Regions from separate parts of the Mesorhizobium sp. M1A.F.Ca.IN.022.06.1.1 genome, predicted to be linked through region 1. Evidence: riboswitches for the same ligand, from Rfam matches in the RefSeq annotation. Region 1 holds a riboswitch; the other holds the start of a gene.
The links. Region 1 has a riboswitch for thiamine pyrophosphate ahead of thiB (thiamine ABC transporter substrate binding subunit). Riboswitches for the same ligand answer to the same signal wherever they lie in the genome.
Positions count from the first base shown of each region.

Region 2: another riboswitch for thiamine pyrophosphate. It lies ahead of thiC (phosphomethylpyrimidine synthase ThiC); the one in region 1 lies ahead of thiB (thiamine ABC transporter substrate binding subunit).

Region 1 covers NZ_CP034455.1:3,574,312-3,578,549, forward strand. Annotated here, with positions in the region: gene EJ078_RS17100 (ABC-F family ATP-binding cassette domain-containing protein) at 1-1,538, opposite strand, end outside; gene EJ078_RS17105 (thiamine diphosphokinase) at 1,540-2,184, opposite strand; TPP riboswitch at 2,326-2,439, shown strand; gene thiB (thiamine ABC transporter substrate binding subunit) at 2,482-3,489, shown strand; gene thiP (thiamine/thiamine pyrophosphate ABC transporter permease) at 3,706-4,238, shown strand, end outside.
Region 2 covers NZ_CP034455.1:5,058,978-5,063,215, reverse strand. Annotated here, with positions in the region: gene EJ078_RS24115 (beta-galactosidase) at 1-2,127, shown strand, start outside; TPP riboswitch at 2,410-2,522, shown strand; gene thiC (phosphomethylpyrimidine synthase ThiC) at 2,634-4,238, shown strand, end outside.

The DNA.
Region 1 (4,238 bases):
GCTTCGTTCGCTTCAGCCTTCGGCCTTGCCTTGCGCTCCTCCAGCTTCGAGCCGCCGCGTTGCGCCAGCATGTCGGAATAGCCGCCGGCATATTCGATCCAGCGTCCGGCGCCGTTGGGCGCGATCACGCTGGTGACTGTGCGGTCAAGGAAATCGCGATCATGGCTGACCAGGACGACCGTTCCGGCAAAGCCGGCGACCAGTTCCTGCAGCAGCTCCAGCGTCTCCATGTCGAGGTCGTTGGTCGGCTCGTCGAGCACCAAAAGGTTCGCCGGCCGCGCCAGCACCCGGGCCAGCAGCAGTCGCGCCCGCTCGCCGCCTGAAAGCTCGCGCACCGGCGTGCGCGCCTGCTCCGGCTTGAAAAGAAAATCCTTCATATAGGAGACGACGTGGCGCTGCTCGCCATTGACCACAAGGTTCTCGCCGCGCCCGTCGGTCAGGTAATTCGCCAGCGTCTCCTGCGGGTCGACGGCCTCGCGCTTCTGGTCGAGTGTTGCGATTTCCAGATTGACGCCGAGCCGCACGGTGCCGGCATCCGGCGGCAGCTCGCCGGTCAGCATCTTGAGAAGCGTCGTCTTGCCGACGCCGTTCGGCCCGACAAGGCCGACGCGATCGCCGCGCTGAATACGGGTCGAAAAGCCCTTGACCACGGTGAGGTCGCCAAAACTCTTCTCGATGCCCTTGGCTTCGATCACCAGCTTGCCGGATTCAGCGGCGTCGCTTGCCACCATCGTCGCCGAACCCTCGGCGCCGCGATGGCTGCGAAAACGCTGGCGCATGGCCTGCAGCTCGCCGAGCCGGCGCATGTTGCGCTTGCGCCTGGCGGTCACGCCATAGCGCAGCCAATGCTCCTCGCGCACGATCTGGCGGCCGAGCTTGTGCTGTTCGCGCTCTTCCTCTTCAAGCACCTGGTCGCGCCATTCCTCAAAGTGCGCGAACCCCTTGTCCAGCCGGCGCGTCTGGCCGCGGTCGAGCCAGACGGTGGCGCGCGAGACGCGCTCGAGAAAGCGGCGGTCGTGCGAGATCAGGATCACGGCCGACGAGGTGCGGGCAAGCTCTTCTTCCAGCCATTCGATGACCGACAGGTCGAGATGATTGGTCGGCTCGTCGAGGAGCAGGATATCGGGCTCCGGCGCCATGACGCGGGCGAGTGCTGCGCGGCGCGCCTCGCCGCCGGAAAGGTCGTTCGGCCGCTCCTCGCCGGTCAGGCCGAGATGCTCCATCAGATAAGTGGCGCGATGCGGGTCGTCGGCCGGCCCGAGGCCGGCTTCGACATAGGCGCGCACGCTGGCGAAGCCATCCATATCGGGCATTTGCGGCAGGTAGCGCACCGTTGCCGAGGGCTGGCGGAATACTTCGCCGTCCTGCGGTTCGATCAGCCCCGCGACGATCTTGAGCAGCGTCGACTTGCCCGAACCGTTGCGGCCTACAAGCGCGATCTTCTCGCCGGCGGAGGCGCTCAGTGCCGCGCCGTCGAGCAGCGGCGTGCCGCCAAAAGTCAGTTTTATGCCATCCAGATTGAGAAGAGGCGGGGCCATGTCAGCTTTCGGGAAGAGGATAGGGGTGGGCGAGCAGCAGCGCCCGGCCACGCTCGAGCGCGATCTCGAGCCGATCCTTGATCTCATTTGATATGGTAAGCGATGAGCCGAACGCCACCTCGACACCGTCCAGCGGCCATTTGGCGCCTGAGACCGTCAGGCCGGCGAGGTCGGAGAAGCCGAGCACCGAGAACAGCGTGCCCTCGGCGTAGTCGAAGCCGGCTTTGCCCGGCAGGATGGGCACGCCCTCCTGGGCGCCGCTGGTCAGCAGCACGGTCGTGCCCGCCTCGGCCAGCCGCACGCTTAGAGCCAAATGCAGAAAGGCATGATCGGCGCGCTTGCCGCCGAAGGCGCCGGCCAGCACCAGGCTGGTGGCGCCGCGCGCCAGCGCCGCGGCAATGGCGAGCTCGCCGTCGGTCATATCCTTCTCGGTCGGGAAAATCTTGCGCGGCACGGCGGCCAGATTCTCCGGCAGGCTCGCCGGCACCGAGTCGAAATCTCCGACCCAGAGCTCCGGCAGCAGGCCAAGCATATCGGCATGGCCGATACCGGCATCGGCGGCGATGATGCGGGAGCCTTCGATCTGGCGATCGAGCCGAGGCGTGCGGACGAGATCGCCGCCAAGCAGGATGGTGAATGTGCCCATGGCCGTCGCCCTTACCAGCCCGGCCAACGAAACGGAAGCGGGCGCGTCCAAACGGAATCGCACTTCGCTACCGCGGTGAACCCTGATGGATGCCCAGGAAACTTCCGCTTGCGCGCCGCATCGGCCGGGCCTATGTCTCGAAATGCTCTAACGGGGTGCCGGACGCTGATTTTGCGAACCGGCTGAGAGGCACAAAGCCAACCCGCTGAACCTGATCCGGTTTGTACCGGCGGAGGGATTAGACGTTTCGGACCATCCGACGCCTCAATTCCTTTAACGCGAACGAAGGAGGCGCCGATGCGCTCGCTATTGTCCAACCTTGTTCTTGCAGTCGGCCTTGTTTCGCTTTTGGCAGGCGGACCTGCCGAGGCTAAAGACAAGCTTACCGTCTACACCTACGAAAGCTTCACCGCCGACTGGGGTCCCGGGCCCGCGGTGAGGAAGGAATTCGAGGCCGAATGCGGCTGCGATCTTGAATTCGTCTCGGTTGCCGACGGCGTGGCACTGCTCAACCGCGTCAAGCTGGAGGGCCCCGGCACCAAGGCTGATGTCGTGCTCGGCCTCGATACCAACCTGACCGCGGATGCCAAGGCGAGCGGCCTATTCGCGCGGCATGGCGCGGTGGCCGATTTGAATGTGCCCGGCGGCTGGAAAGACGACACTTTCGTGCCTTTCGACTACGGCTATTTCGCCGTCGTCTACGACACCGAAAAGCTGAAGACGCCGCCGAAGAGCTTGAAGGAACTGGTCGAGGGCGCCGGCCCCGACAAGATCATCATCCAGGATCCGCGCACTTCGACGCCGGGCCTCGGGCTGCTGCTGTGGGTCAAGTCGGTCTATGGCGACAAGGCGCCGGAAGCCTGGGCCAAGCTGAAGCCGAAGGTGCTGACCGTGACGCCGGGCTGGAGCGAGGCCTATGGTCTGTTCACCAAGGGCGAGGCGCCGATGGTTCTCTCCTATACCACCTCGCCGGCCTACCACATGGTGGCCGAGAACACCGAGCGCTATCAGGCGGCGTCCTTCGAGGAGGGCGAATATCTGCAGATCGAGGTCGCCGGCATCACCAAAACCGGCGCGAAGAACCCGCTGGCGGAAAAATTCATAGCCTTCATGACCGGGCCCAAGTTCCAGGACATCATCCCGGAGACCAACTGGATGTTCCCGGCCGGCAAGACCGACAAGCCGCTCAACCCGGCCTTCGAAAAGCTGGTGAAGCCGACCAAAACCCTGCTGTTCAGCCCGGACGAGGTGGCGGCCAACCGCAAGGCCTGGGTGGATGAATGGCTGGCGGCGATGAGCAAGTAGGACGCAGGATGGCGCTTGAGCACCCCCCTCTGTCCGGCCGGCCATCTCCCCCGCAAAGGGGGAAATTCGCGGTCATCGGTGATTTCGCTAGCCGCCGACGGTGTAGGAAGAGCGGCAAAGCTGCCAATCTCCCTCCTAGAGTGGGAGATGTCCGGCAGGACAGAGGGGGGTGCGACGGAACGTGGCGTTCGCTAGCTCGAGCCAACGTGGTGCAGCGTGCAATCCACGCCGCGCCCTGACCCTCGCATCACCGCCGGCATCATCGCCCTTGTCGCCATCACTTTGCTCATCGGCGGCGCCTTCGCCGGCCTGATCCTCGAAGGCGCGAGCGGTCCGTCCAGCGCTGCCGCGGCCTTCGACAGCTATCTGCTCCGCGTCGCCCGCTTCACGCTTTGGCAGGCGCTGCTGTCGACATTGCTTTCGGTCTTGCCGGCAGTGTTCGTCGGCCGCGCCCTGTCCAGGCAAACGAACTTTCCCGGACGTCGCCTGATCCTGCAGTTGTTCACGGTGCCGCTGGCGCTGCCGGCCATCGTCGCCGCGCTCGGCGTGTTGGCGCTCTACGGCCGTGCCGGTTATTTTGCCGGCATCCTCGGCACGTTCGGCGGTGGGGAATGGCCGGGCATTTACGGCCTTTCCGGCATCCTGGTCGCGCATGTCTTCTTCAACCTGCCATTGGCCACGCGGCTGTTCCTCGAGGCGCTCGGCACCGTGCCGGCCGACCAGTGGCGGCTGGCGAGCCAGCTCGGTAT
Region 2 (4,238 bases), 1.5 Mb from region 1:
AAAGAGCCCGCTCCGCTATCCGTATGGCGGCCCCTCAATCTTGACCGCTTTCTGCTTGGAGCACCTCATTACCCCGAACATGTCGACGAAGGCTGCTGGCAGCGTGACGCCGAGCGCATGGCCGCCGCCGGCGTCAACACGGTGCGTATGGGAGAGTTCGCCTGGCACATTTTCGAGCCCCGCGAAGGCAAGTTCGAGTTCGGCCTGTTCGATCGCGCGATCGAACTTCTCGGCCGCGCGGGGATCGACACGATCATGTGCACGCCGACAGCCACCCCTCCCCGCTGGCTCACCGTCAACTATCCCGAAGTGCTGCGCGTTGACATGAACGGGCGGGCCTCAAGCCACGGATCGCGCCAGCATGCCGACACCACAAGCCCGGTATTCCGCGCCCACAGCCGCCGCATCACCCGCGCCATGGCCGAGCATTATCGGCACAACCCGCGTGTGATCGGCTGGCAGACGGACAACGAGCTCAACACCACGGTGTCGGAATCGTTCGCGCCTTCGACAAGGCTGGAGTTCCAGAAATACCTGCAGAAGGCCTACGGCACCATTGAGGCGCTGAACTTCGCCTGGGGCGGCCACTTCTGGGCGACGGCCTACGACGATTTCTCGCAGATCGACCTGCCGAGACCGCTCATGCCGTCCTACCCCAGCCCCGGCCACGTGCAGGACTACCATCGCTTTCTGGCCGCCGCGACCGCGGCCTTCCAACACGACCAGGTCGAGATCCTGCGCGCCGCCAATCCGGACTGGTTCATCTTCCACAATCTTGGCCAGCTTGCCGACATCGACTTCCGCGGTCAGTTCGGACAGGACCTCGATTTCATCGGCTTCGACATCTATCCGATGCTCTATGACGAGATGCGCCGAACCGGCGGGCATGCCGCGACCCAGGCCCTCCATCTCGACATATGCCGCGCCTATTCCGGCAACTTCATCGTTCCGGAGCAGGCCTCAGGCTTCGGCAGCCAGCCCGGCTTCTCGACGATGACGCCGGAGCCCGGCGAGATGCGTCGCATGGCCATGACCTCGGTGGCGCGCGGCGCCGACGGTGTCATGTTCTTTCGTTGGCGTCCCGCGCATTTCGGCGCCGAGATCTACTGGATGGGCGTCATCGATCACGACGACGTGCCGCGCCGCCGCTATGACGAGGCAGGCCGCTTCTTCCATGAGATCGCCGCCGCGAAGGAGCAGATTCTTGGCACCGCAGTGCGCATGGACCTCGGCATCGCCGGCGCGGACTTCGACAACCAGGAGGCTCACAAGACCTATCCGATCGGCCTCCCCAGTCCGCTCGAAGACGCGACGCTGCTTCATCGCCACTGCTATCAGAACGGCATTGCATGCGGGTTCATTCATCCCGAAGACGATCTTTCGCGGCTCAAGGCGCTCTACGTCCCGCATTGGGTGATGTGGAAGGATGAATGGAACGAGGCTGTTGAAACATTCGTCCGCAACGGCGGTACGCTGATCCTATCGGCATTGAGCGGGACGAGGGACGAGAACAACCACATCATTCGCGAGCAGGCGCCCGGCAAGGCCCTTGCAGCCCTGAGCGGCGTCAGGGTGGCGGAGTTCGGCCGCGTCGTTCCCGAAGGCGGCAGCGGCCTGTTTCCGCTGTTTCGTCCGGCTCCGATGGGCGCCTATGCACCGCCGCCGCTCCCGGCCTCGTCCGCGGAACGCAAATACCTGTTCACCCTTGGCAATGAAGAATTCCAGGCTGCGCATTTGTACGAGGTGCTTGATGTAGCGCCTGACACCGAGGTGCTCGGCATCTGGTCGAACCGCTTCGCCGCCGGCTCTCCGGCAATTACCGCCCGCAAGGTTGGGCAAGGTCGGGTTGTCTATGTCGGCACGTATCTCACGCCGCAACTGACGGAGAAGCTTGTCGATGTCGTGCTGGCCAAAGCCGGTATAGCGCCTTTGCTGCCCGACCTGCCTGCCGGGGTGGAGGTCTCTGTCAGGGAAGCCGACGACCGCCGGCTGATGTTCGTGCTGAACACCACGGAAGTCGCCGTGATCGTACCCAACGTCCCAAAGGGCCTCGACCTGCTGACGGGCAAGGCCGTTGAAGGAACGCTGCAACTCGACCCTTACGGCTGCGCAATAATTCGGTCCTGAACAAATCGAACCAGCGTCCGTAGACGCCGAACAGATGCTCTTCGAGGCGAAAAATGCGTTCTTCAATCCGCCGCCACAAGGGATTCGCAAAAGCGTTTCCTTGGCGGATGACAAGTGGGCCCCGACTGCCAGCTCGACGCGCGCAAGGTCGTGGCTCAATGGGCGTCGATGTAAGAGATGCTCGATCAAAGCTGCGTGGCTGCGCCCCTTCTCGTCGCTTGTTCGAGGCTGGAGAAGTCATGAAGTCGAGTTGACAGGATAGCGTCGCATCGTCCAACCTAGGCGCCTCACCAGGGGAGTCCCGGCAAGGGGCTGAGATACTGCTAATAGCGCGCAGTGACCCGTTGAACCTGATCCAGTTCATACTGGCGTAGGGACGGTGCGAGGCTTCGCGGGTCGGCAATCCGGCTTCGGCATTCGGGCAGTGCCCGCATCCTAAGCGAAGCGTCACTTCCTCCTCATCGCGTGGACTGGGTCTCCGTGCACTCGAGCAAGGAGGCTCACTCATGAATGCCCACACCCCGACCGTCACCGTCGGCGAATTGCCCGCTTCGAAGAAGGTCCACAAACCCGGTCAGCTCCACCCGGAGCTGCGGGTGCCGATGCGCGAGATCTCGGTCCACCCGAGCGCCGGCGAGCCGCCGGTCACGGTCTATGACTCGTCCGGTCCCTACACGGACACCGCGATGAAAACCGACATCGAGCGTGGCTTGCCACGGCTGCGCGAGGCATGGATCGAGGCGCGCGGAGACGTGGAGCGCTACGAGGGCCGCACGATCAAGCCGGAAGACAACGGCTTCGTCTCAGCCGATCGCCTGACGCCGGAATTCCCGGTTCGCAACAGACCGTTGCGCGCGGCCGGCGGCCGCGCCGTCACACAGCTCGCCTATGCGCGCGCCGGCATCATCACGCCTGAGATGGAGTTCGTCGCCATCCGCGAGAACCTCGGCCGTGAGCAGTTGCGTTCGAAAGTTCAACGTGATGGCGAAAGCTTCGGCGCCGCGATCCCCGACTTCGTCACGCCGGAATTCGTGCGCGACGAGGTGGCGCGCGGCCGCGCCATCATCCCGTCCAACATCAACCACCCGGAAAGCGAGCCGATGATCATCGGCCGCAATTTCCTGGTCAAGATCAACGCCAATATCGGCAACTCCGCCGTCACCTCGTCGATGGCCGAAGAGGTCGAGAAGATGGTGTGGGCGATCCGCTGGGGCGCCGATACGGTGATGGACCTCTCGACCGGGCGCAACATCCACAACATCCGCGAATGGATCGTGCGCAATTCGCCGGTGCCGATCGGCACCGTGCCGATCTACCAGGCGCTGGAGAAGGTCGGCGGCGTCGCCGAGGAACTGACCTGGGAGGTGTTCCGCGACACCCTCATCGAGCAGGCCGAGCAGGGCGTGGACTATTTCACGATCCATGCCGGCGTGCGCCTGCCCTATATCCCGCTGACCGTCGACCGCGTCACCGGCATCGTGTCGCGCGGCGGCTCGATCATGGCCAAGTGGTGCCTGCATCACCACCAGGAGAGTTTTCTCTACGAGCATTTCGAGGAGATCTGCGACATCGCCCGGGCCTATGACGTGGCGTTCTCGCTCGGCGACGGCCTTCGCCCCGGCTCGATCGCCGATGCCAATGACGCGGCCCAGTTCGCCGAACTGGAAACGCTAGCCGAACTCACCAAGATCGCCTGGACCAAGGACTGCCAGGTGATGATCGAAGGGCCCGGCCACGTGCCGATGCACAAGATCAAGCAGAACATGGACAAGCAGCTCGCGGTTTGTGGCGAAGCGCCGTTCTACACGCTCGGGCCGCTCACCACCGACATAGCGCCCGGCTACGACCACATCACATCGGGCATCGGCGCGGCGATGATCGGCTGGTTCGGAACGGCGATGCTCTGCTACGTCACGCCCAAGGAGCATCTCGGCCTGCCCGACCGCGACGACGTCAAGACCGGCGTCATCACCTACAAGATCGCGGCCCACGCCGCCGACCTCGCCAAGGGCCATCCAGCCGCCAAAATCAGGGACGACGCGCTGTCGCGGGCGCGCTTCGAGTTCCGGTGGGAAGACCAGTTCAACCTGTCGCTCGATCCGGAGACGGCG